Regions from separate parts of the Sporosarcina sp. resist genome, predicted to be linked through region 1. Evidence: riboswitches for the same ligand, from Rfam matches in the RefSeq annotation. Region 1 holds a riboswitch; each other region holds the start of a gene.

The links. A riboswitch is a leader RNA that binds a small molecule or an ion and turns the genes downstream of it on or off. The one in region 1 is predicted to bind thiamine pyrophosphate.
Region 2: linked by a shared signal. The riboswitch ahead of thiD (bifunctional hydroxymethylpyrimidine kinase/phosphomethylpyrimidine kinase) and the one ahead of H7992_RS01910 (thiamine phosphate synthase) in region 1 are both predicted to bind thiamine pyrophosphate.
Region 3: linked by a shared signal. The riboswitch ahead of tenA (thiaminase II) and the one ahead of H7992_RS01910 (thiamine phosphate synthase) in region 1 are both predicted to bind thiamine pyrophosphate.
Region 4: linked by a shared signal. The riboswitch ahead of H7992_RS06490 (acetylornithine deacetylase) and the one ahead of H7992_RS01910 (thiamine phosphate synthase) in region 1 are both predicted to bind thiamine pyrophosphate.

What each region holds. Positions count from the first base shown of each region.
Region 1 covers NZ_CP060287.1:380,972-388,632, reverse strand. The annotation lists gene H7992_RS01940 (LLM class flavin-dependent oxidoreductase) at 1-648, opposite strand, end outside; gene H7992_RS01935 (DUF896 domain-containing protein) at 653-868, opposite strand; gene H7992_RS01930 (LLM class oxidoreductase) at 909-1,862, opposite strand; gene H7992_RS01925 (RrF2 family transcriptional regulator) at 1,895-2,377, opposite strand; gene H7992_RS01920 (phosphoribosylaminoimidazolesuccinocarboxamide synthase) at 2,526-3,209, opposite strand; gene H7992_RS01915 (YebC/PmpR family DNA-binding transcriptional regulator) at 3,925-4,644, shown strand; TPP riboswitch at 4,718-4,826, shown strand; gene H7992_RS01910 (thiamine phosphate synthase) at 5,249-5,854, shown strand; gene thiO (glycine oxidase ThiO) at 5,838-6,938, shown strand; gene thiS (sulfur carrier protein ThiS) at 6,901-7,107, shown strand; gene H7992_RS01895 (thiazole synthase) at 7,104-7,661, shown strand, end outside.
Region 2 covers NZ_CP060287.1:200,206-207,866, reverse strand. The annotation lists gene H7992_RS00955 (DUF3238 domain-containing protein) at 1-271, opposite strand, end outside; gene thiE (thiamine phosphate synthase) at 327-986, opposite strand; gene thiD (bifunctional hydroxymethylpyrimidine kinase/phosphomethylpyrimidine kinase) at 979-1,809, opposite strand; TPP riboswitch at 1,889-1,994, opposite strand; gene H7992_RS00940 (histidine phosphatase family protein) at 2,371-2,913, opposite strand; gene H7992_RS00935 (hypothetical protein) at 3,126-3,656, opposite strand; gene H7992_RS00930 (ParM/StbA family protein) at 3,668-4,849, opposite strand; gene hprK (HPr(Ser) kinase/phosphatase) at 5,595-6,509, opposite strand; gene H7992_RS00920 (DEAD/DEAH box helicase family protein) at 7,425-7,661, opposite strand, start outside.
Region 3 covers NZ_CP060287.1:1,653,028-1,660,688, forward strand. The annotation lists gene H7992_RS08380 (ABC transporter permease) at 1-702, opposite strand, end outside; gene H7992_RS08385 (ABC transporter ATP-binding protein) at 699-1,448, opposite strand; gene tenA (thiaminase II) at 1,435-2,127, opposite strand; TPP riboswitch at 2,235-2,338, opposite strand; gene H7992_RS08395 (exonuclease SbcCD subunit D) at 2,489-3,646, shown strand; gene H7992_RS08400 (AAA family ATPase) at 3,643-6,720, shown strand; gene brnQ (branched-chain amino acid transport system II carrier protein) at 6,955-7,661, shown strand, end outside.
Region 4 covers NZ_CP060287.1:1,299,978-1,307,638, reverse strand. The annotation lists gene H7992_RS06495 (LLM class flavin-dependent oxidoreductase) at 1-207, shown strand, start outside; gene H7992_RS06490 (acetylornithine deacetylase) at 1,059-2,333, opposite strand; TPP riboswitch at 2,545-2,647, opposite strand; gene H7992_RS06485 (S-layer homology domain-containing protein) at 2,665-4,851, opposite strand; gene H7992_RS06480 (NADP-dependent oxidoreductase) at 5,084-6,112, shown strand; gene H7992_RS06475 (PhzF family phenazine biosynthesis protein) at 6,209-7,126, opposite strand; gene H7992_RS06470 (hypothetical protein) at 7,168-7,661, opposite strand, start outside.

The DNA of each region.
Region 1 (7,661 bases):
TTTTTCCAAGAACGCCGAGGGTTGGAAATTCTTTTTATATGCATCTAAAATCTCTTTAGTCATACCGCCGTTGAAGAACTGCGCAAACGAATAGCCTACACCCATCCGACCTGCCTGGATTGCGCTGTTGCCGCTCGAACCAAGCAACCATGCTTCCGGTAAAACGATAGTAGAAGGGGTTGCGATTGTTTTGTTGTACAAATTGTCTTCCGGCACTTCATCGTTAATCAATTGGAGTGCCGTCTCAAATTTCTCATACATATCATTGACCATCGGTTTGCGGCCTTCTGATAATGCATAAATGGCTTGGTTATCCCCGCCCGGCGCGCGACCGACACCAAAGTCAATTCGACCAGGAGAAAATGCACTCAATGTTTTAAACACTTCAGCTAGTTTCAATGGCGAATAATGCATCATCATTACACCGCCTGTACCAATACGAATGTTTTTCGTTTTGGCAGCCAAGTGAGCTGCTGTTACTTCGGGTGCTGAACTTGCAAATGATTTTGTTCCATGATGTTCAGCCATCCACATCCGATGATAGCCTAATTCATCTGCCAAGATAGCCAGTTCTTCTGCTTTTTTCAAAGCACCTGGGGCAGTATTTCCACTAGTAACAGGTGCTTGATCTAGTATACTTAATCTCATATGTTTAACGTCCCTTCTCTTGGCGAAGCTTCTCAGGTGTGACATCTTCCCCAAGTGGGTCAATCACAGTTATACCTGAAACAGTGTTCAGAACTTGCCCACGAATTTCTCGTAAGTAGTCTTGCTGCAATACTGTTTGTTCAACCATTTCGGCATTTGTCAAACCTTCTTCACGTTGTTTTTTTGCTAGCTCATTAATGCGGTCTAAGTCTTTAATCATTTTTTCTCCCTCTTCCCCTATCATTTACTTTTCAATGGCTTCACTTCTCAATTGATGGAAAGTGAGGAAGTACATATTCCCCTATTTCCTGAATTACATCTTCCACGGGGCGGTTACCCGTTTTCAAACCCAATATGACATGATTAACACCAATATTTTGTAAAGCATACAAGTAATCGATTAGAAACTTATGACCTGACCTAAAGCCTACTTTTATAGGTACTGGGTTCGGTGCGGCCAACGGATTCTCTGATAAGTCGATAACCAATGGTTGTATAAATGGTTTAAACTCACCCGTTGCCTGTCGCCAAAGTTTGATCATTTCACGCTGGCGATTCGCTTCTTGCGCATAAAACATCCAGCCATCCATATGTTCTGCCAGCCATTCAGTCGTTTGACCAGAATAGCCTGTTGCTAAAACGGGGATATCGGCTAAGACAGGCTTGGGAATAATATCCCCTTCTGTCATGCCAACCCTTTCTGTATGAACCTGTGGGTATGATTCTTCCCACACTTTTTTCATGACCGTTAACGACTCCCGAAACAATTCTGCCCTATCATTACGCTCCACTTTAAATGCGGGAAATTCGATTGGGCGGTCACCAGTTGCAGCGCCAAACAAGAAACGTTGATTAGACATTTCATCCAAAGATGCAGCTGATTTGGCTAAGTGCAGGGGGTGACGTAATGTTGTGACAACACTTGCAGTACCAAGCGCGAGTTTATTCGTATGTGCTGTTACATAGGCGAGAAAAATAAAAGGATCATATATAACACCTGCATCTCCAAATTTAGGATCGAATAACGGAGAATCTCTAACAAACAAAGAAGCAAATCCTAGATCTTCTACTTTTTTCACAAGCTTCATTTGCTCTTTCAAATCCATCTTGGGGAGACTTCCTGCATCCGGCTCCAAAGGAAACATAAACCCAAGCGTTAATTTGTTTTCCTTAAACGTTCGTGCAAAACCATTATGTGATTGGAATTTCCCCATAATGTCATCCTCCTAGCTGCCACACTTTTCAATCACAGAACCATTTTTTCGCGAATCAATTCTTGTAGAAATTCCACTTTCTCTTGATAGCGCTCTGTCTGAATTCCATCTGATAGGGATGCGATTGTTTCACGCTTCAGTACGGATTTCCAAACCGATTCAGCTTCTCCCATTAAGTCCGTTAACAAACAACCTGTATCTTCTTTTTCCAAATCAAGCATGTCGTCGAGAATCCCACTCGCGGAATAAAGGGATTGCTGACCCTCTATTGCGAGATAAATATCGTATATCCGAATCTCTTCGGGCTTTTTCTTTAATTTGAACCCGCCTTTTACACCTGACACAGAAGTAATCAAGTCTGCACTGACCAGTTTTCTCAACAACTTTTGAAAATATGTTGGTGAGGTTCCCAGTTGCTGGCTGATTGCATCTCCTGGTAGTACTGCTCTATCCGGCAGCATGTTTAGCATGAGAATCGCATAAACAGACTGCTCAACGCCTGTTTTCATTTGCATAAAATTCGCCTCTTTTATTAATCTAATGTAGATATTCATTATCCTCTTTATCGAATTTTATCTTACAGTACTCGTAAAGTACATTTATTTGATTGTAATAAAAACCGCTGCCAACTCCAGTTTCGTGGAATTAACAGCGGTTTGTCATTTATGCAAGTATCAATTTTTCAAGATCCATTGGTGCAATATATGTACCGTCTTTATAGACGCGCATATTCCCACCGGAAATTTCGTCAATCAGCATGATTTTACCTGATTCAGCGTCGCGTCCAAACTCGAGTTTAATATCATACAAGTCAAGACCTTTTGCTGCAAGTTCAGCTCTAACTACGCCTGAAATCTCTTTCGTTAATGCTTCGAGCGTAACGTATTCATCAGTTGTCAATAGACCAAGTTGTGCTAGTCCATCCTTGTTTATCGGCGGGTCGTTACGGTCATCGTCTTTGAGCGTGACTTCTACGAAGGCATCCAAAGGTTGTCCTTCTTCACAGTACGCACCGTATCTACGCAAGAAGCTTCCAACAGCGCGGTATCTGCAAATCACTTCAAGGCCTTTGCCGAATACCTTCGCTGATCGTACTGTCATCGTTACTTCATCAATATTAGCATCTACATAATGAGTAGGAATATCTTTATCCGCCATTTTTTCAAAGAAATATTTCGTCATCCGAAGTCCGGATTGCCCCGCGCCTTCAATCGATAAGCCAACTGTGTTCGCGCCAGGATCGAAAACCCCGTCTTCTCCGGTTACATCATCTTTAAATTTCAGTAGTACATTGTTGCCGTCCAATTTGTATACATCTTTCGTCTTCCCTTTATATATGAGTTCCATGCGTCTGTTCCCTTCTATAGTAGGATGAACGTTCACCTTTAGTATAATTGAGAATCGTCATAAGAAAAAGAGTTTTTCTTAAATATCGGATAATGTTCTTTCCATCACGCCAAAACTGTACGATAGTAGACAAATTCTCATAATTGAAAGACAGTATATATGTTGAACAAATGAATACGGCGTATGCGCTTTACAAGGGCTTTTGGGAGGCTACTGAAAAAAACCTTGTACTTGAAATGAATTAGGATTCCCCCTAATACCGCTTCGGCGCTTTGTGGATGCCTCCCGCGAAGACGCGCCTGCGCTAGATAGTCTATGTGAGAAAGAGCTTTTCATTATCTGCGATGAAAACTGCAACCCGGAGTGTGTCTTTCTTGAATAGAATTAGTAGCAAAAAATAAGCACATTATTATCTCGGCGTATACATCTCAAAATCACATTTCTCTCGATAATGAACATCCTAGCGCAGGCGCGGCAAAGGCATCCCCAAAGCGCCAAGCGTTCTACAATCCCCCCCCCCGAATTAATACTCTCTCCTTATTGAGCGCCACAGTAAATTTAGTGGGATTCTTTAATTCAACATATACAGGTAAAAAATTTCTCTCTTATACAACCTAACAGCCCATTTTTAATAATTCCCACTCGTCTACTTGCATATAATTGTTGTATACTTATTGTAGTAAATCTATGCTTAATCGAAAGTGAGTGGAAATTCATGGGCCGTAAATGGAACAATATCAAAGAGAAAAAAGCGTCAAGAGATGCGGACACGAGTCGCATTTATGCAAAATTCGGACGTGAAATTTATGTAGTAGCGAAGCAAGGCGAGCCTGATCCTGAATTGAATCAAGCGCTAAAATTTGTCGTAGAACGCGCAAAAACATATAGTGTACCAAAAGCGATTATTGACCGGGCAATTGAAAAAGCAAAAGGTGGTTCAGAAGAAAACTTTGACGAGCTTCGCTATGAAGGATTCGGACCAAATGGCTCGATGGTTATTGTCGATACACTGACAAATAACGTAAATCGTACTGCATCAGAAGTACGCGCCGCATTCGGTAAAAATGGCGGTAATATGGGTGTCAGCGGATCCGTTTCCTATATGTTTGATGCGACTGCAGTTATCGGAATTGAAGGTATGTCCGCCGACGACGTTCTCGAACTTCTAATGGATGCGGACGTCGAAGTGCGTGATATTCTAGATGAAGAGGAATCGGTCATCATCTATGCTGAGCCAGACCAGTTCCATGCTGTTCAGGCAGCTTTAAAAAGTGCCGGTATTACAGAGTTTAACGTCGCTGAAATAACAATGCTTGCACAAAACGACTTGACTCTGTCACCAGAAGCTCAAGCACAATTCGAGAAAATGATTGACGTACTGGATGATTTGGAAGATGTTCAACAAGTGCATCATAACGTCCACTTAGACGACTAAGCGCAACTGTTCATCCTTTCATTCATTCCATTGACGTGCTATGCTACTAATAGATTGACAACTTCATAACATATTCGACCATTAGGGGAATCCTTTTAAAGGACTGAGAAACGAGTTCCACTCCGCTACCCTTATCACCTGAACAGGTTTGTACCTGCGTAGGGAAGTGGCGTGTCTTCCTATCAGTGCATTCTAATGCCATCGACAGACCACTTTCCATACCTGGAAAGTGGTCTTTTTTTATGAAGAAAAGCGGAAGGCGCCGTTTAGCCCCGAAAAGCGCTGGAAGGCTTGACGATAAAGGCGCTCTTTGCCTTTTCGGCAAGACTGAAGCGACTCGAGGGGCTGGCGCCTGGAGTCTAGACAACAAGAAAAGCGGAAGGCGCCGCTACAAATGAACGCAGCTTAAGTGCGCCACTTCCTGTGGCAACAGCTGCATGACCTACATCCTGTAGGCCCCCGACAGGCATAAGACGGTTTACGAAGAGGGCGTCCTTCAGCCCTCGCAGTAAAACGACTTATGACCCGAGGGGTTGGCGCCTGAAACTAGACCCTATTCCCAGGTGAAAACATATACTATTTCTTTTCGATAAGGAGGAGTTCGATGAAGATAATTGCCGTAACAGATGACAAAATGGAACGTAGCCAATTGCTTGATACCCTGCTAGCAATCGAACCTTTTATCGACGCAGCCATCTTACGTGAGAAATCGAAAATGGATTCAGAAATAATAGCGTTGATTCGACAATTAATCGAATCTGGCTTTAATTCAACTAAACTAATTGTCCATGGGCGAACGAATGTCGCTTCAATTACCGGGATTAACAAAGTTCAACTTCCCGGATACGGCGAACCGCTAACGCTACTCAAAAAAAAATTCCCGGCTATCTCCTTCGGCAGATCTGTCCACTCTTATGGTGAAGCTGAAACTGCTTATAAAGAAGGTGCTGACTGGATTCTTTATGGTCATTTATTCGAGACAAGTTCAAAAGTTGGCCTCTTCCCCCGTGGAACCGATGAGCTTTTTCAAATCGTTGAATCGCTAGCAATTCCTATCTACGCAATTGGTGGAATTCAGCCGCATCACCTTCCGCAATTAAATCAAGGCGGAGTTGCAGGAATTGCATTGATGTCGTCCATTTTTGGCAGTGACAATCCTGAAGTTGCAGCAACAGCCTATAAGGATGCGAACCATGTCACAACCAGTTGATGTTGTCGTTATTGGGGGAGGGATTATTGGTTGCAGTACAGCTTATTATTTAGCAAAAGAGGGTTTGTCAGTTCACCTTGTTGAACGCGATAAAATCGCTCAAGGGACTACCCGTGCAGCTGGCGGAATGCTCGGTGCTCACTCTGAATATTTGAATGATACCTTTTATTCATTCGCGCAAGAAAGTCAGGTACTGTATTCAGAATTCCAACGTGATGCAGGGGCGGACTTCGGTTATACAGCTGGCGGTATTGTTCAGTTTGCTTGTTCCGAAGAAGAACGAATTGCCCTCTCCCGTTGGAAAAACGCAGTTCATCTTTCAGCTGAACAAGTTCGCGAACGAATTCCACATGTCGCCCCTCCTGCTTTTGGTGCGTATCTTTTTGAAGAAGACGTTCATGTTCATCCTGAAAAGGCTTGTCTGGCATATTGCGCAGCGGCTAAAAGTTTGGGCGCTACTGTTTCAGAACAGGCCACAGTCGATGAAATCACACTGTTAAATGGCGGCTATCAGATACGCATTGCGTCGTCCGTTATCAACGCAAAACATCTAGTCATTGCAAGCGGTGCAGCGAGTGCCAAGCTTGTGTCAGGGCTGCAAATGACCGCAGTGAAAGGCCAATGTATGCAACTCAATGCGGTAGGCATGCAATTACCTTATACACTTTTCCATAAAGGCTGTTACGTAATTCCACGCTCGGGTGGAACGCTCGTCATCGGGGCCACGATGGAATACGGACATACAGACTTGCAGATAACTGATGCCGGTAATTTGGCATTAAGTGCTATTGCGGAACGTTTTATACCTGGTCTTTCCCGCCTTCCTGTTATGAACAGATGGGCAGGTCTACGTCCAAAAACCGTTGACGACTTACCGTATATCGGTCGGATTCCAGGGAATGAAAATATGTATATTGCAGCTGGTCATTTCAGAAATGGGATTTTATTGGCGCCCGCAACCGCCTGCTTGATTCGTGATTTGATCATCGAAAATGAAGTGAATACAGAACGGATTAAGGCATTTGATCCGAAAAGGGGGATTTTTCATGAAGCGAACAATCGAACTGAACGGCAATCGGTATGACATGCCCGCAGAAGTTGAAAATGTGCAGGAACTGCTTGGGCATCTGGAACTTGCGGAACGCATCGTCATCGTGGAAATGAACCGAGATATTCTTGCGAAAGACGCATATGACAAACCGATCAACGACCGCGACCAAATAGAAATCATTCACTTTGTAGGAGGAGGATAATTATGCTAACAATCGGCAATAAAACATTCAATTCAAGACTATTACTAGGTACAGGAAAATACCCGTCATTTGATGTGCAAAAAGAGGCAGTGCGTGTATCGGAGTCAGAAATTCTTACGTTCGCAGTAAGACGTATGAATATCTTCGAGCCATCACAACCAAATTTCTTGGAACAACTCGATCTTTCGAAATATACACTATTACCAAATACAGCGGGCGCAAAAACAGCGGAAGAAGCGGTACGCATCGCGAAACTGGCGAAAGCATCAGGACTTTGTGACATGATTAAAGTTGAAATCATCGGTTGTGACCGATCATTACTCCCGGATCCAGTAGAAACACTTCGGGCAACTGAAATGCTGTTAGATGAAGGATTCATCGTCCTGCCTTATACGTCAGATGATGTTGTGCTCGCACGTAGGTTATGCGAAATGGGCGTTCATGCAATCATGCCAGGCGCATCCCCTATCGGATCAGGGCGCGGTATTTTGAATCCACTTAACTTGTCGTTCATCATTGAACAATCCAATGTACCCGTTATTATCGATGCAGGA
Region 2 (7,661 bases), 180 kb from region 1:
GAAGCGGACTTTCTTTGTTTTTCTGTTCAGCAAATGCTGACGTTTGCAATGCAATAACGTCAATCACAATACCATCCTCAACACGTTCGATTAAGTAATTATATAGTTTCGCATGCTTGAAATCACCGTCACTAAATTCAGAGACCGTTCCTTCATACAAATGATGCCCGTCTCTATAGACTTTGTAGGTTCCGCCGACATCATTCCATGTGAAATAGATTAGATCTGCCTTATGCAAAACGGTTTGTATTTCAAACAGTTTCTTTTTCATCCGCACACCACACCCCTTACTTGGAAGTGTGGTATATTTCGCGAGCAGTTAAACATTACATTTCAATACCTGTTAATGAAAGAAGGACCGCACCTTTTAAACGACTTGCTGCTTCTCCAGGATCTTCTTCTCCAGAAATTGCAGAAATAACCGCTACCCCTGACGCACCCGCTTTAATGATAGCACCGGCTCTGCGTTCTGAAATTCCGCCAATCGCAACAATTGGTAAGCCAGGTAACAACGATGCCACTTCCCTAATTGTCTCGATACCAATAACCGGTTGCGTATCCATTTTCGTCTGTGTCTCATAAACTGGACCTAGACCGATATAATCAGCCCCAGCATCAGCTGCCGCAATCGCTTCTGTTACATTATGCGTAGAAACACCTATTAGCATGTCTGGACCAACCTTGTCACGCACTGCTGAAATATATCCGTCTTCCTGCCCGATATGAATACCGTCTGCACCAATTTCAATCGCAAGACCTATATCATCATTGACAATGAAAGGTACACTATATTGTTCACATAATTGCTGACACGCTTGTGCAAATGCCTTCAATTCTTCACCCGTTAATGCACCAGGCCCTTTTTCACGTAATTGAAAGCTCGTTATACCACCCTTTAGCGCCTCTTCTAAGACATGTAACGGGTCGCGTCCCGCCAAATTCACTGTACCCATGATGAAATATAAGTTAACTGTTTGCTTATCCATAAACTACAACCCCTTCCATTGTCTTGTTACCGCGGCGTCCATATGCCCAGTGATTCGTCGGACCATGGCCGCCACCAATTTTAAGTCCATCTTCAATTGCTGCGTGGATAAAACATTTTGCAGAAACAACTGCATTCGCTGCCGTTTCCCCATTTGCCAAAAACGCTGTCAGTGCCGCCGAATACGTACACCCTGTTCCATGCGTATCTTTCGTATCAATCCATGGTGCGCGAACCGAGAACCGTTCCCCGTCAGCCCCCATGAACAGATCTTCCGCATAAGGCGCTTCTTTCCGGTGGCCCCCTTTAATAAGAACCGCCCCCGCGCCCAACGCTATTATATGTTTCGCCGCTCGTTCTATGTCTTCATTCGTCTTTATTTCCATTCCTGCAAGCACTTCTGCTTCTGGAATATTAGGTGTAACAATAGCTGCAAGAGGTACCAGTACAGTCTTCAACGCTTCAACCGCCTGTCTTTCTAACAATGAAGCACCCCCTTTCGCAATCATCACCGGATCAATGACAAGTGGAATTCCGCTCCAATGAAACGCCTCTCCCACTGCATAGATAATTTCTGTCGAAAAGAGCATCCCTGTCTTAATCGCTTTAACATCAAAATCTTCAATAACTGCCTGTATTTGCGCTTTAATAATAGCGGTGTCAACCGGCTGTATCGCCGTCACTCCAAATGTATTTTGCGCTGTCACCGCTGTCAGTGCCGACGTACCGAAAACACCCAATTCTTGGAACGTCTTCAAGTCTGCCTGAATACCCGCACCACCACCACTATCCGACCCCGCAATTGTCAATGCCACACGTACCATTCGATTCGCCACCCTTTTATTTATACTAAAAAGCCGCTTCCCGGTGGCGTAAGAAAGCGGCTAGCCATTTAACTATTCGTAAAAGGCGTACCCACTTTCCTACGCCGGTATAATCCGGATCAGGTTCCAAGGGTCCGCGCATTCATGCACGTCTCAGCCTAAAAAAGGCTCCCCTAGTGGTTGTTAAACTATTCAGCTTTGTAGCAAGTGTAACATATCTAGTGTGAGATTGTGGGAATGTTTGGTCCATTTTCAATAGAAGCATAGAGTAATGGAAATAAAAAACTCCATCAAATAGGTTCAATATATATAATAAACTCGTTTCACGTGGTAACAGTTTATTCCATTCTATCGTCGATAAGAGTATAGTTAATGACATAAACAGAAAGAAGGCGCAGTTTATGCATAAAGCAGACAGCAGACCGAATAATCCCGACAAATCCATGTGGATCAGTCTTTTCGGGGCACTCGTTATTATTGCAGTGGTCATTATTACTAATCTTACAATGGGTTAACATTCACTAAAACCTAGATAGGCCGACATCACAGCGGCCTGTTTTTTTATTCAGAACCCCAAATTCTTTCCACTTCTGAGTCCCCATCCTTAATCCGTATAACATACACGTCTGGATTCGTCAGTGCCTGCCACTGCCCAAAATCGAATCGTTCATCATAACAACTTAATAATAGCGCCATTAAATTCCCGTGTGTCACAAGCACTGTCCGCGAACCGTCACCCAGCTCATCCACAACATCACAGACCCTCGACATCGCTTCACTCGAAGATTCCCCACCCTCATATTTTAGATGAAGGTCAAAAAACGTATCTTCCAGCTTTATCAACCAATCCTCGAAATCCATTGAACTTAGCACGCGCTCCATAAGCCGACTATCCACCTCTACATGCAACTTCTTCCGCTCAGCTATAGGCCAGCCCGTCTGACGTGCACGAGAAAACGGACTCGTAATAATCCGATCCACTTCGATATCTTCGAAAAACGCTACAAGCTGACCCGCCTGCAGAATCCCTTCAGCAGTCAATTCCGCGTGTGGTGCCTGCCCTTCTGCGGAGCAATGACGCACGATGTAAATAACTTTTTCCATACCCGCTTCACCCCATTCTTCTTACTAAATAGACATACAACCCATTCGCAAACTAGCTGTAGTCATCCCTATTACTCTTTTTCCCTTGTATGCTCCAAAGAAAACATCTCAATGTTTTAGATTCCTTAGAAATCACAACAAAAAGTGCCTGTACAATAAACCATCATGAAAATTTAAGCATTCATGGTGGTTTCTTATGCAGGCACTCACTATTATTTATTCATCTGGGCAAGGAAGTCAGCTAAAGGGTCTTCCTCTTCTACAACAGAGGTTTCTTCTGGCTCCTTTAACTGTTCCCAATCAAAATTATCCAGATCATCCTCTATGTTAATCAATTGATGTTCTGTTTCCACCTCAACGGCAGCGCTCGTTTCTTCCTGCAAATATAATGCTGCATTTACATCTATTGCATTGCTGTTCAATGATGCAAAGAGAGAAGCTGTGCGGATTGGATCGGACATCAACTGATAGACGATACTCCCTAGTAGCGCCTCGGAATGTTCGTGCTTTAACCAATCACGTTGCGCTTTAGTTAACCCTTTTGGGAGCGGAATTGTTATGGCCTCTCTATGCTTTAAAAGTGAGTCATTCACCCCATCTATCACGAACTCCGCAATTTTACTGGAAAAGTTTCTTCTTTCGACTTCTTTTAACTTTTGCAGTTGCTTTAGTGTGTGGTCAGATGTATCTGATGGGAGACGAAATGTAATGGGCTGTCCCCTTTTTAATCCCGCGTCATTCATGCATAGTCACCTTACTTTGTTTTAACTAACTTTTCTTCTTCTTTAATTTTGACTTGTTGATTTTTTTTCGCAAAGTCTGAAATTAACTTGTAATAAGCGTTGGCCATCATCCAAACACTTTCTTTTTCATCTTCAAAGAAATCGATATTATAACCATCTAAGCTATTATTTAACGTTTTAAGATAGTCTTTAAGGACAATAGAGCCTCCGCCGATGAAATAGCAGATCTCAGATTGCGAGTTTCTTGCCCATACATTCCGTAAATGGCGGTATTGCTTTTTCGCTAGCTCCAAGAGAATCCGGTCTACAATGTCATGAACACTTGTCCGGCTTCCTTTTACCATAATATGATTACGGTTATTTTTCTTCGTTATAATGTCCACAACATCTAGACGACTGTCCAACTCTACGCCATGTCTAACATAAATTTCTTCCCGAATAGCATCCAGAGACTCTGAAACACCCAAGTTGAAGCCTTGTGCCTTATCATCATCAACTTTACGATTCCTAATAACCGCAACATCCGTTGATAACCCACCGATGTCTTGTATCAAGATTTGTTTATCGATTAATTCTTTATTAATGATGTTTAAATTATTATCCATTACAAGGTTGATAAACGCAGCAAAACCTTCCGGATAAACCTTTACTTCATCAAATTTAATATTTACTTTTATACCTTGATATTTAGGTGTAACCAAAAACTCTACTTGGTGAACAGAGCTAAGCAATTGGGAACGATAACCAACGTCTTTCCCTTCCTTTACTTCTCTCAGTGGAAGTCCTGTACCTAGTGTATACGTAGCTTCAATTACATTATTATTACGTTTAAAAATACCTTTATTCTCATCACGAGCTGCATCTATTGCAAGTGCCGCGAACAACATCACCAAAGTTTGATCTTCCTCAGATTTGTTGCTACCTGGATCTAGTTCAGTTGAATTACCACTTTTCGTAGCAAGATTCCCAACACGGTAAATAGCGTTGTTATCTTTTAATGTTGGAGAGTGCAAACGAATATGAATGCCATCAGTAGGCTCTTGGTTGTCTAGTTCTTCAATGCCGATAATCGGACGATCTGCAATATCTTGTGCAATTACATTGGGTATATTGAGTTCTGCTTCCAATTTACCGAAAATGGCTTTTAATGAATCGTTTCCTACGTCAATTGCTGCAATACGTGTTTCTGTCATAAAAATCATCCTCCCCAATTATTCTATCTTTCTATTGAAATGGTACTGGAATTTTGTTGGCAGGTCAATCCAATTCAACTATTTAACACACAAATGTAATATTGTGTACCCAGCTGTAAACTTGTACACATTAACGTATACACCCGCCACCACTGGTTGCGTACGTGTTTGTACACTTGTACACATTAATGTTTACAAATGTATACATTAATGTGTACAAGTACACTGTAATGTATACATCCACAAAAATAGTTAAGATGGACGTTTACTCAAGTTCGATATAAGCCCTCCTTCCCCTTCCCTTCCTAACTTCAAGCTGAAGCCGAGCTTGCTTACCATTCAATAAAAAGGGTATTTCACAAATAAAACCCATTAGACATTCCCTTACTTTTCTAAAGTGCCAGTGATTATAAGTTGTTATTCGATCTGTTCCCACCTTCATTACAAGCATGCGAGCTGTTGACCAAGCAATTTCGGCTTCTCAGTTTCGCCTCTAACATGCCTTTACGGGTTAAATAGTATCATTAATCACCAATTAGCTTACGCCACACTCCAGGCCCCCAGCTACATCTAGGAATAACCTGACTAATAATAGGTGGCCGAATAAGACAAAATGACAACCATTTCATACACCAAAATAAAAAACACGAAAAAAAGTAGACATCTATTTGAATGTCTACTCATTTTCACGTTTTTACGTACTCCTACTAATTATTCCAAACCCATCAAACGTTGCTACTCAATACTAAGGCGTATCTGACTCAATCCGTTTCATGAATTCCTCTACTGCGCTATAACCTTGCTGCTTTAAATACCAGTTATTCGCCGCGGCTTCAATCAAACCTGCGATATCACGCCCCGGTTGAAGTTGAATTTGGATATGCGGAATCTGGACGTCCATGTATTCCACAAACTTCGTTTCCTGCTCTAATTCATTATTCAAGTCATTTTCTTTCCACTTAGTCAATTCGATGTCCAGTGCAATCCGCGTTTCATCCTGGAAAGCGGCTCTTCCATAAAGGCGCACCACATTTAACAAGCCAATACTACGCAACGCAAGAAATTCTTTGCTATTTTCGTCGTGCGTCCCGAGCAAGGTTTGTGGGCTAAGCTTTTTCAACACCACTACATCATCTGCCACAAGCCGATGTCCCCGACCAATCAATGTATGAGCCGTCTCGCTTTTCCCTACACCAGACTTGCCGCGGAGTAGAATACCCATTCCCGATACATTGACGCAAACGCCGTGTATTGCAATTTCTGGAGCCATTGCTTTCACAACATACGCATCTAATTTCGCACTCAATTCACTCGTGGAATCACGAGTGCGTAACACCGGGATTTTCTCTTCCGTACAGTATTGAATCAGGCCCAGTGGCTCTTCCTGTTGGGATGTTATGATGATACATGGGGGCGCATATTGAACAATATTTGCAATCCGTAGCTTACATTCCTCAAACGTCAGCGTATGAAGGTAATTAACTTCATTTTTCCCCAAAATTTGAATATGTTCTTTTGCAATAAAGTCAAATATATCCATAAACTCTAATCCTGGACGACGTACTTTGGATTTTTTTATAATACGATGCAATTGGTCGTGTCCGCTTAACACTTCCAAGGAAAACGTATTGACTATCTCTTCAATCGTAATCGTTTTCATGAACAGCCTCCATTCTGCATTCTTCTTACTTGACCTCTTCGTTTACTTTAACACCAATTGGAGCTAATTCTTAGCGACTATCTTCGACTTAAAACTACTATCTATATATGTTAAACAAATGTATACCGCGTATGCGCTTTACAAGGGCTTTTGTGGGCCACTGAAAAAAACCTTGTACTTGGAATGAATTAGGATTCCCACTAATACCGCTTCGACGCTTTGTGGATGCCTCCCGCGATAAGCCAGGGCACTGAAAAAGTATAATTTCCTTCAATCCCGTTGATTTCCGTTCCGAGCGGACGCTTTCCGCGGGCACGGCTTCAGCCTCCTCGTCACTGCGTTCCTGCGGGGTCTTCAGCTCGCGCTGTTCCCGCCGGAGTCGCCGCTCTTCACTACAATCAACTAGTTCTTACTATAAAAAAGAACTTTTTCAGTGGCTTATCGCTCCGGCTACCACGAAGTCGCGCCTTCGCTTGATGGTCTATGTGAAAAACACATTTCGTTATCTGTGACGAAATCTGCAAGCTGGAGTATGTCTTTCTTGAATATAATTATATATGTTGAATCCGGTATATATATTGAGCGAAGGCGCCTTAACAGGGGTAGCCGAAGCCATAAGACTGGCAGCGAAGCTGCTTGGCTTATGGCGGGAGGCATCCCCTAGCGCCGTAGCGGTTCAATGGAATTCTTTATTTCAATTTATATAGTATCAACTAGTAATCACCTTACAATCTCGCCATGTACATCTCAAAATCACATTTCTTTCGATAATAAATACCCTAGCGCAGGCGCGGCAAAGGCATCCCCAAAGCGCCAAGCGTTCTACAATCCACACCTCGAATTACAACTCTCTCATTATTGAGTACCATAACAGATTCAATGGGATTCTTTAATTCAACATATATACATGCCTTCTTATCGCCATCCACTGGTCCGTTCTACTGTTGGTACGAACGAACTGGATAATGCCTTCATCCTCGCTTCTAGCAGTTTAAGAAGCCCCTCGACAGTTCTTGTGTAGATGAAGTCTGACTTTCCAACCCGACGTTTCCACTCTTCCAAGAAAAAGTTCACATATTCTTTCTTTTGTCCGATTACTTGCGGGATAGCATGATAATCAGATCTCTTCCAAAGTTTTCCCGCCTTACGAAT
Region 3 (7,661 bases), 1.3 Mb from region 1:
AATGGTCACGCAGATGAATAGACCGATTCCGACGGCACTCAGTACAAAGATGGGTGCGAAAACAGCTGCACCATCGAACTGCGTCATCATACGCCTACTGAAGTAACCAAGGCCTGCCTGCGCGCCTAACCATTCTCCGATTGCAGCGCCAATTACACTTAGTGTCACAGCGACTTTCATTCCAGAAAAGAAATGAGGGAGGGCAGTTGGTACGGAATATTTATAGAAAATATCCTTTTTTGAAGCACCCATCGTCAAAAAAAGTTCTTGTATATCTTTTTTTCCTGACGATAAACCATCGAATGTATTCACTGTTATCGGAAAAAATGTGATGAGCACAGTAACAGCAACTTTGCTCCAAATTGTGTAACCAAACCACAGTACAAAAATAGGTGCAAGCGCAATAATAGGAACCATTTGAGATGCAATGAGAATTGGATAGAGCGCTTTTCGTATGCCTGGACGGGAAGACATTAGCACTGCAATTGCTGTTCCTGAAATAATCGAAATGGCTAGGCCGATAATAATCGTCATCAAAGTAACCGGTAGATGTTTCAACAATAATACTTCCCTCAGTTCCCAAAAACGTATAAAAATTTGTATAGGGGAAGGGAGAATGAACGCTTTACCGTAAAGGCGTGCACCCAACTCCCAGATACTTAGAAATCCTGCAATGATTACTAAGGAAGCCGTATTTTTCACAGCGAAACCTCACTTCTGAGCTTGCCGATAAGCAGTTCTTTTAGCTCGAGCATTTCAGCGCGATGTAAATCGTTTCTTATTCGAGGTCTTTCAAGAGGCACTTCGATTTCCACGAATGAAGTGACAGGTTTGTTTTGCAACAGAAAAATACGGTCTGACAGAAACAGTGCTTCCTCTACGTCATGTGTGATGAAAAGGACAGTTGATTTGCGCTTTTCCCACAGATTGATTAGCCACTCTTGCATAGCCAGTCGGGTGATGGCGTCGAGTGCTGAAAACGGTTCATCCAACAATAGTAGGGAATTGCCAGAAAGAACAGCGCGTAAGAAAGCGACGCGCTGCTTCATTCCACCCGAAAGTTCTCCTGGATAGTTATCCTCTGTTCCACCAAGACCGAACTCTTGTAATAATGGTTGTACTTGTTCCTTGGCGGCCTTCTTATCTAATCCGGCTACTTCAAGCGGAAGACATGCATTTTCTAAAATGGTTCGCCAAGGCAGTAACAAATCTTGTTGTGGCATATAGCCGACCTTTCCAAGGCGCTGAGTATTTGGATTCCCTTCAAGAGAAATGGTACCCCCTGAGGGTTCATCTAATCCGGTTACAAGACGAAAAATCGTACTTTTACCGGAACCGCTAACACCAATTATCGAAATAAACTCACCGGGAAGAATGTTGAATGACAGATTATCGAGTATGCTGTTGCCTGATTGGTACGTGAATGAAACACCGTCAAACGATAGCATTTATCATTTCAACTCCAGGCCACATTTGTTTTGTATTTGCCATATCCCAAAACATATATTCATAACGAGTTGTATTGAGGAAAATCTCCTCGAGCTTTAACAGTTCATGCTCCGGTTTTCCTTCTGCTGATTTGTTCATTAAATCAATACACCAGCCCGCAAGTTCCTTGAATTCATCCGAAGAATACATCTGAATCCAATCGCCATATAACGAGTGATCGGCAGCACCTGGAATAGCATTTAGCTCCTTACCGATTTCCCAGTAACTCCATGCGCAAGGAAGCAGAGCAGCCATCACTTCCGCAACCGTTCCATTTTGACAGACGTGTAACATGTAGTGCGTATACGCAAGTACAATTGGTGACGGCTTAGCGTTTTCAAGTTCCTGTTCAGAAATGCCGAACCGCAGTGCGTAGCTTCGATGCAGGGCCATTTCCTTGTTCAGCGTCCCATCGAGTAGTGTCGCGAATTTGCCCATCGTTTCCAAGTCGTCGGCTTTTACAGCCCCGATCGCAAACAGTTTTGCATAATCAATCAAATACAAGTAATCCTGTACCATATAAAACCTGAATTTATCCGGATCAAGCGTCCCATCGCCAATTCCTTGTACGAACGGATGGCTATGATTCTGTCTCCAGATTGGTAACGTCTTTTCTAACAAACGGTCAGTGAACTTCATGATTCCAACACTCCCTTTGTATTCTTGAAAACCAAAAAACCCACTCCTTGAAGAAGAAGTGGGTTGTAGACAATCAAAAGTATCCCGGAAAATAGACCGGCAGAATTATTGTGTCAGCACCTCTTCCTTACGCTGGTATTAACCAGTTCAAGTTATAAGGGTCAAGGCACATGCCTCTCTCAGCTCTGTTAGAGCACCCCTAGCGGTGGATCATATGAAATTGGACTCATCCCCATTATAAGCATATTAAAAATAGAAGGTCAACCTTAACTTTGCGAAAAGTTAGAAAGGAATGTATGTTTCCTTTTACGAGAATTATCCTGTAAAGTAGAAAGAAAAAGTGTTGAAGGGGGAAATGAATTTGAAATTTTTCCATACAGCGGACTGGCATTTAGGCAAGCTCGTTCAAGGTATATATATGACAGAAGGACAGCGTTATGTGCTTGATCAATTTGTAGAGGCAGTCGAAGAAGAGAAGCCAGATGCGGTCGTTATCGCAGGCGATTTGTATGACCGTGCGGTGCCACCTACAGAAGCGATTGCACTACTTGACGAAGTGCTTGGAAAAATTACTATGGAACTTGGAATACCTGTCCTAGCGATTGGAGGAAACCATGATAGCCCGGGACGCCTCCATTTTGGAAGCGGATTGATGCGAGTAAATGGCTACCATATTGCAGGTCAGATGACGAAAGTAATCGAACCGGTCGTTTTGTCAGATGATTACGGTGAGGTTCATTTCCATCTCGTACCATTTGCGGATCCTTCTGTTGTAAAACATTTGCACGAAGATGAAACGATTGTGAACCATAACGATGCGATGAAGAAAGTGACGGCAACTATCCGTGAACAAATGGCAGAGGGGGTCCGACATGTATTTGTTGGACATGCTTTTGTGACACCTCACGGAGAAAGTGAAAATAACACGAGTGACTCCGAACGACCGTTGGCAATTGGTGGGGCAGAATATGTGTCGGCGCATCTTTTCGAAGGATTTAATTATACTGCACTTGGCCACCTACATCAGGCACATTATGTGTTAAATGAAACAGTGCGATTTGCGGGTTCGCCAATGAAATATTCGATTTCAGAAGAACATCATAATAAAGGGTTTCTAATTATCGAACTTGATGCTGCAGGGCAGGTATCTGTTGAGAAACGGGAGTTGAAGCCAAAGCATGATATGCGGACGGTTGTAGGGACGATGGAAGATATTTTGTTGCACCCAGTAAGTGAGGATTATGTTTTTGTTAAATTGCTAGATGAGACACCGGTTTTATTCCCGATGGAAAAAGTACGGTCAGTCTATCCGAACGCGATGCATGTTGAGCGTAAAGTGCTCATGCTGACCGCAAATGCGGTTGATGAACAACGTATGGAACATGGGAAGCATGATGATTTAGCACTCTTTAAAGCATTTTACGAAGAGATGAAAGGAGAAGCGGCAGACGTAGAAACGGAGACCCTCTTTTCAGAAGTGCTCCATGAAGTTATGCACAAGGAGGGGACACAGCTGTGAGGCCAATTCAATTAATGATGACGGCATTTGGACCATATAAAGGGACGGAAACGGTCGATTTCAGGGAATTGAAAGACAATCGACTCTTCGTTATTTCAGGAGCTACTGGTGCGGGGAAAACCACGATATTTGATGGGATTTGTTTTGCGCTATATGGTCAGGCGAGCGGAGAAGATCGAACGGATAATCGTGCGATGCGAAGCGACTTCGCAGACGACGCAGTTCAAACGACCGTTGAATTGACGTTTGACATTCATAATCGAACGTACCGCATCATGCGGCAAATACCGTATGTCAAACAGGGGAACAAGTCCGAAACGTCTGCGCGCTGCGAGTTCTATGAACTGACGGAAGACGGGGAGGTACCACTTGTCGACAGGCAGATTGTATCTGAAATTAACAAGAAGGTAGAAGAACTAATCGGCTTTACACAAGCACAATTCAGTCAGATTGTTATGCTGCCGCAAGGAGAGTTCCGAAAGTTTCTAACGTCTGATACAGAAAATAAAGAAACAATCATGCGGAAAATATTTAAAACAGATAAGTACCGTGAAATAGTGGAGCAGCTAAAAGGGAAGAAAGACAGCGCACAAGCGACTCTGACGAAAGAGATGCAACAGAGCGAAGGACATATTGGACAAATAGCGACCTTACTGCCCGAGCGTGAGTCATCGGTCTTTACTGTTCTGGCGAATGAACATTACAATGTGAATCAAGTCGTTCAAGGATTAGAAGAAGAATTTGCGTTTTATCAAGACAAGACGGTTGTTGTTAAAAAGAGTTATGACGAAGTTTATGCAAAACATACAAAAATGCAAGAAATGTACCAGGCTGCGAAAAGTATGAATGAACGTTTTATTGAACTACGTCAAAAAGAATTATCGTTAAATAAGTTAACGGAACAGTTGCCAATTGTGGTACAAAAAGAGCAACAAATAGCCGACGCAGAGCGAGCTGTTTCAATCGGTGAACTTGAGATGCAATTACTCAATTTGAAAGAAGAAACTGCCGCAAAAGCCGATAATCTTAAGAATGCGAAGGAAGCAGTCCAGATAGCAGCAGAAAAAATGGAACTTGCTGGAGAGCATTTTCGAGTGGAAGAAGCAAGAAAAACTGACCGTGAAAAGCTGACGGAAAGTTTGATTCGACTAAAAGATTTCCTTCCGGCGGTTTCAAGTTTGGCATCGAAGGAAACTGCTCTTGATGTGATGAAAAAGGAAAACAATCATTTGGAAAAAGAACTTGAGAAAACCGTTAGAATGACAGATGAAGAAACGAAGAACTTGGAAAAAGTGAAAGTAGAAATCGAGATGTTTGAAGTGGGACAAGTTCAGTACGATGAACGTATCGATCAACTAAATGAAACGATTGAAAAGTGCAAACTACTGGATGAATTCATTGCGATTCGAAATCGGATACACGTATTGGAACAAGGAAAGAATGATCACGAGGCGCGTTATGAGAAAAGTAAATCGGAATACGATGCAGTAGAACAACTTTGGCTAAATAACCAAGCAGCTATGTTGGCTGAGTCTTTAAAAGACGGGGAATCCTGCCCGGTATGTGGGAGTGAACATCATCCCGCTAAATCGCATAAAACAATTGAAGTAACCATTTCAAGGGAAAAGCTGGAAGTGGAGAAAGAACGGCTGAAAGAAGTCGAGGGGCAATTCCGAACCGCGGCTATTACCTACCAAAATACAATCGAGCAGTTAACTGATAAAGAAAATGAAATGAAGCGGTTAGCTATAGAAAAGGATAATAATAATTTACATGAGGTAAAACAGAAGCTAGAAGCGGAAGTGGCTAAGCTTCGCGCAGATCGAAAATTGCTTGTTAATCTGAAAGTGGAATTGAAAAAGAAAGAAGTAATTACAGCGCAAATCGTGGCGCAGAAAACTGAAATGGAACGTGCATTGTTTCAACAAAAATCGTCCTATGATACACAACTAGCCCTGTTTAACATGACATTACAAACGATACCCGAAGATGTACGGGTACTAGCCACGCTTCAGGAGCGGATTGCTGAAACTGAAAAGAAAAAAGAAGAATTAGATTACGCTTGGGAAGTAGTCCAGAAAGTGCGTGAGGAAACGAGCGAGAAGCTGGGGGCGGCGAAAGTAGCAGAAATTCATGCTGGGGAAACCTTGGAAGAAGTTGTAGGGAAGAGGGGGCAGGCGGAAAGTAGATTCAAAAAAGCATTAGAAGAATTGGCATTCCCAACAGAACAGGCTTATCGTGAGGCGAAAATGCAAGAAGTTGACCGCATTTTGTTGAAAGAAAAAGTGGCGGTATTCAAACAACAACTTTATAGTTTACGCGATGCAGTAGGGGAGTTACGGGTACTGCTTGAAGGAAAAGAAGTGGTGGATTTGAGCGATTTGGCAACGAAAGTGGCCAAATTGAAAACTGATTATGAAGCCGCTCTTACTGACTATAATGCTTCTTCAGAATATGAAAAAAACGCATTCAGTTTGAAGGAGAAACTTGTACAGTCATCCGTAACAGTGATTGAACTTGAACGAATATATGGGAAAATCACAGACCTTTACGATATCGTAAGAGGACAGAACGGTTTGAAGTTGTCATTCGAACGCTATATTCAAATCGAATACTTGGAACGTATTATCCAATCGGCGAATGAACGTTTGAAAGAAATGTCGAATGGGCAGTTTGTCTTAATCCGCAGTGACCGTCAGGAAGTACGAGGGAGACAAAGTGGACTGGGTCTCGATGTATATGATGCTTATACAGGGCAAACACGTGACGTGAAGACATTGTCAGGTGGCGAAAAGTTCAATGCCTCTCTCTGTCTAGCACTTGGTATGGCAGATGTCATTCAAAGTTTCCAAGGTTCGGTGTCAATTGATACGATGTTTATTGACGAAGGATTCGGGTCACTTGATGAAGAGTCGTTGAACAAAGCAATTGACACATTAATTGATCTGCAGAAATCAGGTCGTATGATTGGCGTCATTTCTCACGTTGAAGAACTGAAAGCTGCATTCCCTGCGATTCTCGAAGTGAAAAAAGCAAAAGAAGGCCATAGTCACACGAAGTTTACTATTAAATGAGTTAATCTTATGTCCGTTTGCATGTTCGATCATGCAAACGGACAATTATTATATCGAAAATAGTATTATGATTTGTTTATTGTTAATATATCAGAAAAATCAATGTTTTATTATTCTTTTTAACATAATAAATTGCCATTATTATATTGCATTTTGTAAAGGAAAAGAGTATTATTAATTCAGCGATATATTGCATACGTGTAATGTTATTTACATCAAGGGGGAACTGAAGTTATGCAAAAGAAGTTATCATTTTCATCGTATCTTGCCATTGGCTTGATGCTATTCGCACTATTTTTTGGAGCAGGAAATCTTATTTTTCCAGCACAGCTTGGGCAATATGCTGGAACGAACATGTGGCTAGCTGTTCTTGGGTTTTTAATTACTGGAGTAGGGCTTCCATTTCTCGGCATCTTAGCGATGGGCTTCTCGGGGAGTCAAAATTTACAGCAACTTGCAAGCCGGATACATCCAGTTTATGCAGTTGTTTTCACATCACTTTTATACTTAACAATTGGTCCATTCTTCGCCGCACCACGTACAGGTGCAGTCGCATTTGATATTGGAATCTCTCCGTTTATTAGCGCGGAATATATGCAGATTGCTACAATTATCTTTACTTTATTGTTCTTTGGTCTTACATTGTGGTTATCATTAAATCCCGCGAAAATCGTTGACCGTGTAGGTAAAATCCTTTCACCAGCACTCATCGTACTTTTGTTCGCTTTGTTGGTTATGGTTATTGTAAAACCAATGGGTGTAATTCAATCACCGCAAGGCGATTATACAAGCGGAGCGTTAATAAAAGGTGTTATGGAAGGTTATAACACAATGGACGCACTCGCTTCATTGGTCTTCGGGATTATCGTCATTAACGCAATCCGCTCGATGGGTGTGACGAATAAACGTGAAATTCTAATGGCGACAGCAAAAGCAGGTGC
Region 4 (7,661 bases), 920 kb from region 1:
TATATGGCCAGTCCCGAAACCGGATTATTTGTCGGCAGCCCTCAGCAAATAATTGAGAAGATTCTCCACCAACACGAACTATTTGGACATCAACGATTCATTGCACAAATGGATATCGGCGGCTTGCCGTTTTCTAAAGTCGCAGCGAGTATTGAAATGTTAGCAACACAAGTAGCTCCGATCGTTCGGCGTGAAACGGCTCGTTAAGGTATCTCATAATAATCTATCTGGAAACATAGAAATCAATTGATACCGTATAAGTAATAGCTTCACTTATTTATATGTTGAAACACATGACTGCTTACTTTTGTGATAAAACACTAGAAGCCTTATGTACATGTGCTTTTGAATCGCTTTGGACTGAACGACTACTGCACCATTATCGGCATTTCTTGCAGCGTAGGATGCGACTTTGTCGCATCCTACGCTGCTTTTTCGTTAATTGTATGGGGGCCCTTCGTCCGCCGCTCTTCAAAGGTACAGCTACACTAAGTTCTGATGCTTTTGGGAACGAGTGAATAACTACATTCCTATCCATAAAGGGGCAGCCAAAGATGCAATTTTGGCTGCCTAATCCCACTCTATAGTATTTCCTTTTTGTATTTTAGAAAGGGTCACTTTCTATATGGCATCACATTGTTACTTGTATGATTTTTGCCAAAGTAAGTAAGGAAAGCTTGTTAAATGCAGCAGAGTGCCCGAAATTTCATCTTCGGGCACTTGCAACTTTTATAGAAAGGTAGTTATTCTTCCATCTTCCAAAGTAGTTGCATTTTCCACTTAAACATTGTAGGTATGTGGTGGACAGTTAGTTGTAACAGGATTACCGAAAAGAGTGTAGCTGGCATTTCCAGCCACATTTAACCCGCGGTAAAGGTGTTGTAATCATTTCGTCCAAAGCTAGCCGCAAATGTACAAGTCAAACGTAGACTTTTAAGCTTTTCTTAAGGTTTAGGCTGTCCCTTGTAAGGCGCCTTCGCTTAGTTTATATAGGCATCCATTTGTTCAACATGTAACAGTTTAATAGTAGTAGATGAATGGGGAGATTACTTGCACTCCTATTTTTTCGTATTACACCACTCATTTATAAATAACATAAGCGTCTTGGTAAATACCACTAATTCTTCAATGTTTATCTTTTCATCGACAGAATGTGCCTCTTCCAACTTTCCAGGACCGTAGATAACAGTTGGAATTCCTGCTGCTCCTAGCCAGCCCGCATCTGTTACTGATCTCGACATACCAATTATTGCAGGACTTTTTTCGGTTTGTTCATGACAATGCGCAAGAAGTTGAACAGCTGCATGGTCCGCATTCATTTCAAGCGCCGGAAATATTTCTCCACGTTCTTCAATCATTGATTTTCCACCCCAGCGAAAGTGAATGGGATTTTCTCTTAACCACGTGTCTGCTTTTGCTACATGGTTCAAATGCTCTTCGATTTCTTTTGTTACAGATTGATAGGTTTCATTCGGATAGAAATGAACGGTGATCCAGAGCCGACATTCATCCGCCACAAAAGCTGCATGCCTTCCTCCTTCTATAACTGCTGGATTAATAGTAGTGGTGCCAGGCGCAAAACCCGGATATTTTTTTGTCACAGCCCAGTGACGTTCTAAATCTTGTAATCCAGCAATAACCTTCATCATCTTTTCTATCGCACTAGCCCCATTAACCGAACCGCCTGCATGAAGCATACTCATCCTCATTGCATCATGGAAAACTTCCTTACTTTTAATCGTTATCCAGCCGGTAATCACACCACCCTGACCATGGATTTGACGATCACTGCCATCGACTACAAGTGCAAAGTCTGCTGTATAGCCTTTTTCCATACATGAAAGTGTTCCAGCCTCTCCCGCTTCCTCCCCAATGACAGTCTGAATTTGCAAATCACCTTTCAGTTCCACACCTAGTTCGTTTAATAATTTAACGGCTAGTAAAGTCGCCGCTACTGCACCTTTCATATCGGATGTTCCTCGCCCATATGCGTTGCCATCTTTAGTCGTTAGTTCAAAGACAGGCACAGTCCACTCTGTTTCATCCCCCACTTCCGCAACGTCTATATGTCCATTAATGATTAGGCTGTTATACAGGTTTCCATCCGTTCCCTTTTTAACGCCTACAACGTTCGGGTCGCCAGGAAATACATCCCAACTAACCGTTTCAAATTTTTCTTGTGCTAAAAAATCTTGAATATACCGCTGTACGCCTGTTGTATTTCTTGCCGGTGGACTAACTGTCGGGAAACGAACGAGGTCCGCTAGCAATTGCACTAACTCCTCTAGACGTTCATCAACTAGGTTACTAATTTTATTTTCCATTTTACTCATCCATCCCTTATCTATATTTTTGGTAGGTGAATCTATATACGTTGTAATAAAGAATTCCATTGAATTCACTACGGCGCTAGCCCTTGTAATGCGCCTTCGCGCAGTTCACTATCTTTATTTCATTTGTTCAACATATATACACTGGAACAGAAAACAGCCGCTTTCCATAATCGGAAGGCGGCTGTTTTCTACGTATATAAAGACATTGAGTGTAGAGTTTCAGCTGCTTCCCTACGCTAGTATGAACTAGATCAGGTTCGAAGGGTTTACATCTATGATGTGTCTCAGCCTAAACGGCTCCCCTAGCAGTATCTATTTAGTTTTTTCTTCTTCACAATGCATCTGTTCTTTCTTCCCCTTTAGGAAGATAGTTCGATAAGTCGATATCACGTAACCCGTTCTTTATTTTAGTTGTGTAACCTAAATTTTCATTCGATAAAAACGAAGCTTTTGAAGCAATCATTTCTTCTAATAAAGGCAAATACGTCGGATCAATATCTTTCCAAAGTTTGTACGAATTTATTAAATCCTCTAAAGTCAGATGCTTGTAATCATCGCCTTTATAGTCACGTAATGCGGAAATACGATACCAAATATCGCCATTATCACGAATCCAATCATCTTTATCCGCTACAATCGCTGTTTGTATAGCCTGCGCTGTATCTAAATACTTCTGATCACCGAACTCATTATAAGCCATGAGTAAAACGTTCATACCGCCCAACACATGATTCATAGAGGCATGTGTCGTTACTTGCTGTGCAATCGGGAAGTAATCCGCGATGTAGTAAGACTCGTCATTCACAGGAATGACGTTTCCTTTACTTTTTTGTGAGACTAGTAAGTCAGCATAATTACGCAATGGCTCTTTCGCATTCTCAATTCCAAAATCAGCACCACTATTATAGTAGAAAAGCGCGATTTGCTCATTAAAACGTGTATCAATGAATGGAGCTGTAATGTCATATAAATCTTTCAAATAGGTGCTTGTAACTTCTGTTTCCCAATAATCTTTGTCACCTTTGAAATTCTTCAAGTTAACAAATGAGTTGTAAATTAAGTTCTCAAAATAACGATCCTCTTGCTCATTATATAAAACCAGCGCACGATCTTCTTTTAATAGAAGTAAGTTCCGCCCATATCCTTGCCCTGTATTAGGCATTGGCTCTGTGGTTATCGCCATTTTATTGTATGGGCCACCCGCCGTGTACCAATTATTACGTTTTTTATAATACTTAGCTGACTCAAGCATCCAGCTCTCCATATTCTCTTCATTCGCAAATAATTGGTCATCCGCATTCATATACCACTGATCTACAATGTCATTGCCTTTTGAATTTAACGTATGCACAGATAATAATGTTGTTCCAACCTGAGCATAAGACAGTGCCTCTTTTTCACCGAGCAATTGACGCATGTAACTGTAGCCATCATTCTCATACTCTAATGACAATTGCTTTGACAAATAAGACTGACCAACCATCCGCTCCTTCACTGATCCATCTAGCTTCACAAATTGGAGTAAACCTGTCGGATAGGATGTTGTGTCACTGCCAAAAACGTCTTTATCATTACGTTTAATCTTGTATTTATCATAACGGTTTAGCTCAAATGAAGCCACTTCATTTTCTTTTTGAATGACATCTACTGTTACAGCAGATTCAGTAGGGTTAATGATTTTCGAAAATAAGAAGTAATCGCCATTATCAAATGAACGAACCGTTAACTCAATGGTCGCACCTTCTATACCGATGTCATAAGTGTAAATATTATCTCGTGAAAATGAGTTATCGATTCTCGTATGATTCGTGAAAAGTATATTCTCTGTCGATCTTAGGTAAATCGGATGTTCATCAAATGACACCTTCATTAAATTCACAGCAGAGGGAATCCGAGTAAAATTAGGCGACAGCTCTAAGTTCGTTAATTCATATTTTTTGGTAGTTGCAATGTTCCCCTTCTCCACAAGTACTTGATGCAGAATCACCGCAAAAGTAGCGCGGTCTACTTGTGATCCGTGATTGAATAGACCTTTTTGTATGCCTGGCATAATTCTGTATTGTGGAACTGCGCCTACACTTCCTTTATCCAATGAAATAAGACTTGGCCATTCGATTAATGCACTATCTTGCAAATTAAATGCATCTACTAATGCCAACTCCATTTGCCTACGTGTTAAAGGTTCTTCCATACCAAAAGAATTGCCTGTCACGTCTTTGATTAAAAATTCATATCCCGCTTTTGTAAAAGATTGAGTAGCCTCTCCAACTGTCATTGCTAGATCCGGACGAAATTGCATATCGCCGTAACCCGTCATTATGCCCATTTCTACAAGTTGCATAACTTCATTTTTCGCCCAGTGGCTATTTGGAATATCCGTAAATTTTGCAGCTGTCGTGACGTCTTCTGATTTAACGACTTGAGCTTCTGCCGCGTTAGCTGTTAATCCAACAGTAGCTGTCGTCGGTAAAGCTACCGTTAATGCTAAAGCGAGAAACATTGTATTTATTTTCTTCATTTTTGTTTAAAGCCCTCCTTTAGTTAAAATTAATAACATCAAATTATAGTTAAGTATAATTATAACACTTTTGGATACTATTTTGGAGTTCGTCCACAGGAGAAAGCAAGGCTGAACAATAGCAATTCAATGGAAAAGAAACACCAGTCCATAATCATTGACCTTAGTAACTCTTGAGTGTTAGGGTTTTCACTTGCCAACTAATTCGGCAAACTACAAAGGAGGAATTGCAATGAAGCAATTGATACAACAGGAAATTCACCTAGCAAATCGTCCCAAAGGAATGCCTGCGAAAGAAGACTTTACCTTTGTAAAGAATTCAGTTCCCTCACCAAAAGTAAATGAAATTTTAGTACGGACGCTTTATTTATCTGTTGACCCATACATGCGTGGAAGAATGCAAGATGCCAAGTCATATATTGCTCCATTTGAATTGAATAAGGTCATTTCAGGGGGTGTCGTAGCTGAAGTAGTTGAATCCCAGTCAGACGCCTTTAAACAAGGTGATGTCGTTGTTGGGAATCTTGGCTGGGCTGAATATACCGTAGCTACTCCAAATGAAATTCGCAAAATAGACCCTAAAATGGCACCTATTTCAACACATTTAGGTATTCTCGGCATGACAGGTTTAACTGCCTATTTTGGATTGCTTGATATCGGAAAACCCCAAGAAGGCGAAACGGTCGTCGTTTCTGGGGCTGCCGGGGCAGTTGGATCAGTAGTTGGACAAATCGCGAAAATCAAAGGTGCCAAAGTAGTAGGTATTGCAGGTTCAGATGAAAAGATTGACTACTTATTGAATGTACTCGGCTTTGATGCAGCTGTAAATTATAAAAAGGATAGTTTCTGGACAGATTTAAAAAATTCCGTACCTGCTGGAGTAGATGTCTATTTCGATAATGTAGGCGGCGACGTTTCAGACGCTGTTTTTACAATGCTAAATCGAAATGCTCGTATTCCATTATGCGGATCAATTTCTTCCTACAATGCTGAAGGAAAAGATAGAGGTCCACGTATTCAATCAGCTATGATCAAGACGAGCGCTATGATGCAAGGCTTCACGCTAGGCGATTTTGCCACTGATTTTGAAAGAGGGTTTACCGACTTAGGTAAATGGCTACTGCAAGGCAAACTGAAATATGAAGAAACAATTGTTGAAGGATTTGAAAATACACCAGAAGCATTCCTTGGTTTATTTAAAGGAACAAATCTGGGAAAACAGCTCGTAAAAGTGGCTAATCCTGAATACGCGAAACTTTAACATTTAATGTAAAATAGCGTGACCTGCAACTTCCAAATACTTATTCAACAATCTCCTCAGGTTACTAAATGAGGAGATTTTGTTTTGTCAAAAAATCTAAACCTTGTTGTGTTTGTTCGTAACAAAAACTATTTCAAGCTCTTTTACATATACTGCAGTTCCTGTAATTTCAATATCATAACTTTTTTCATTTTTCGAGACTTTAACTAGTACACGACCATCCTTTCCCATTTCATGGCCTTGTTCTACTAAAATACGTAGATGGTTTTCGAAGTTTCTATTTATGTATTCGGCGTAATAAGCACCCATCACTCCTGAGGCTGTTCCTGTAACGGAATCTTCAATTGTACCGGAATATGGTGAAGAGAAATGACGAGCATGCATATCTGCATTTTGATCGTACGTCTCCAAACAAAAAGGATGAATAGATGCTTTAGGTATTTCTTTTAATACGGATGGAAATAGCTCATTGTTAGCTTTCATTTTATTAAAAATGCTAAGTTTCTTAATTGGAACTAACAATGTCCATGAACCTGTACTACCATATACAGTGGGTAAATCAGATTCTATATCATCTCTATTAATTCCGATTGAATGGGCCAATTCTTCGTACGAACCGCTAAAGTCTTTTAATTGTGGGGAATCTTGTTTCATAGTTATGTATTCCTCACCATCCGCTTGTGAATCTATTCTGATAGGTAAAATCCCTACTTTCGTTTCAATTGTTAGTTTACTCTTATCATTCAATAAATTCTTAGACTTTAAAGCATATACAGCAGCAATTGTTCCATGTCCACATAAATCCATTTCTTGTCCTGGTGAAAAATAACGTATTCCAAGATCAGCCACATTCGAATTGACTAAAAATGCAGTCTCGTTGAAACCTGCCCTGTAAGCTATTTCTTGCATCTCAAAATCTGTTAAATCATCCCCGTTCAGCACTACTCCAGCAGGATTCCCTTTGTTTGGCTCTTTACTAAATGCGTCATAATGGTAAATAGTTATCGATTTCACTCTTCATTTCTCCCACCTAAAATAAATATATTATCCACTCTTCATTTCCATACAGTCATATACTTCTTACGGTATTTGATATCTTCTTCTGTCTCAATCAAACCCATTGCTATCTGTTTAATTTCTTCCTCTTTTAATGCATCATATAAATTTTTCAAGCCTTGAATCATATCAAATCGAATCAAGGTGTAATGTTTTTCATGCACACCGTTTTGAAAACGTTCCACTATATGATGAATCACTTGTTGTTTTTGTTCCTTTCCAGCTAAGCCCACTCTCCATATCGACTGTAAGCTATGTCGGGCTGTAACAAATTTCGGATCTTTGGTCACTTCCCATAACGCTGGAAAATCGCCTAATATACGTTTTTCTGGATCACTTTTCGCAAGACCAGCTAGGAACTGAGCACCCCTAGATCTTCGATGATTATCGGAATCTGTTAGCCATTCCTTTAATTCGTCCCAAACTTCATAAGCCCAGTCCACTTCTTCTTTTACAGCTGCATTAATAGCATTAAACGCTTCAAATTGAACAT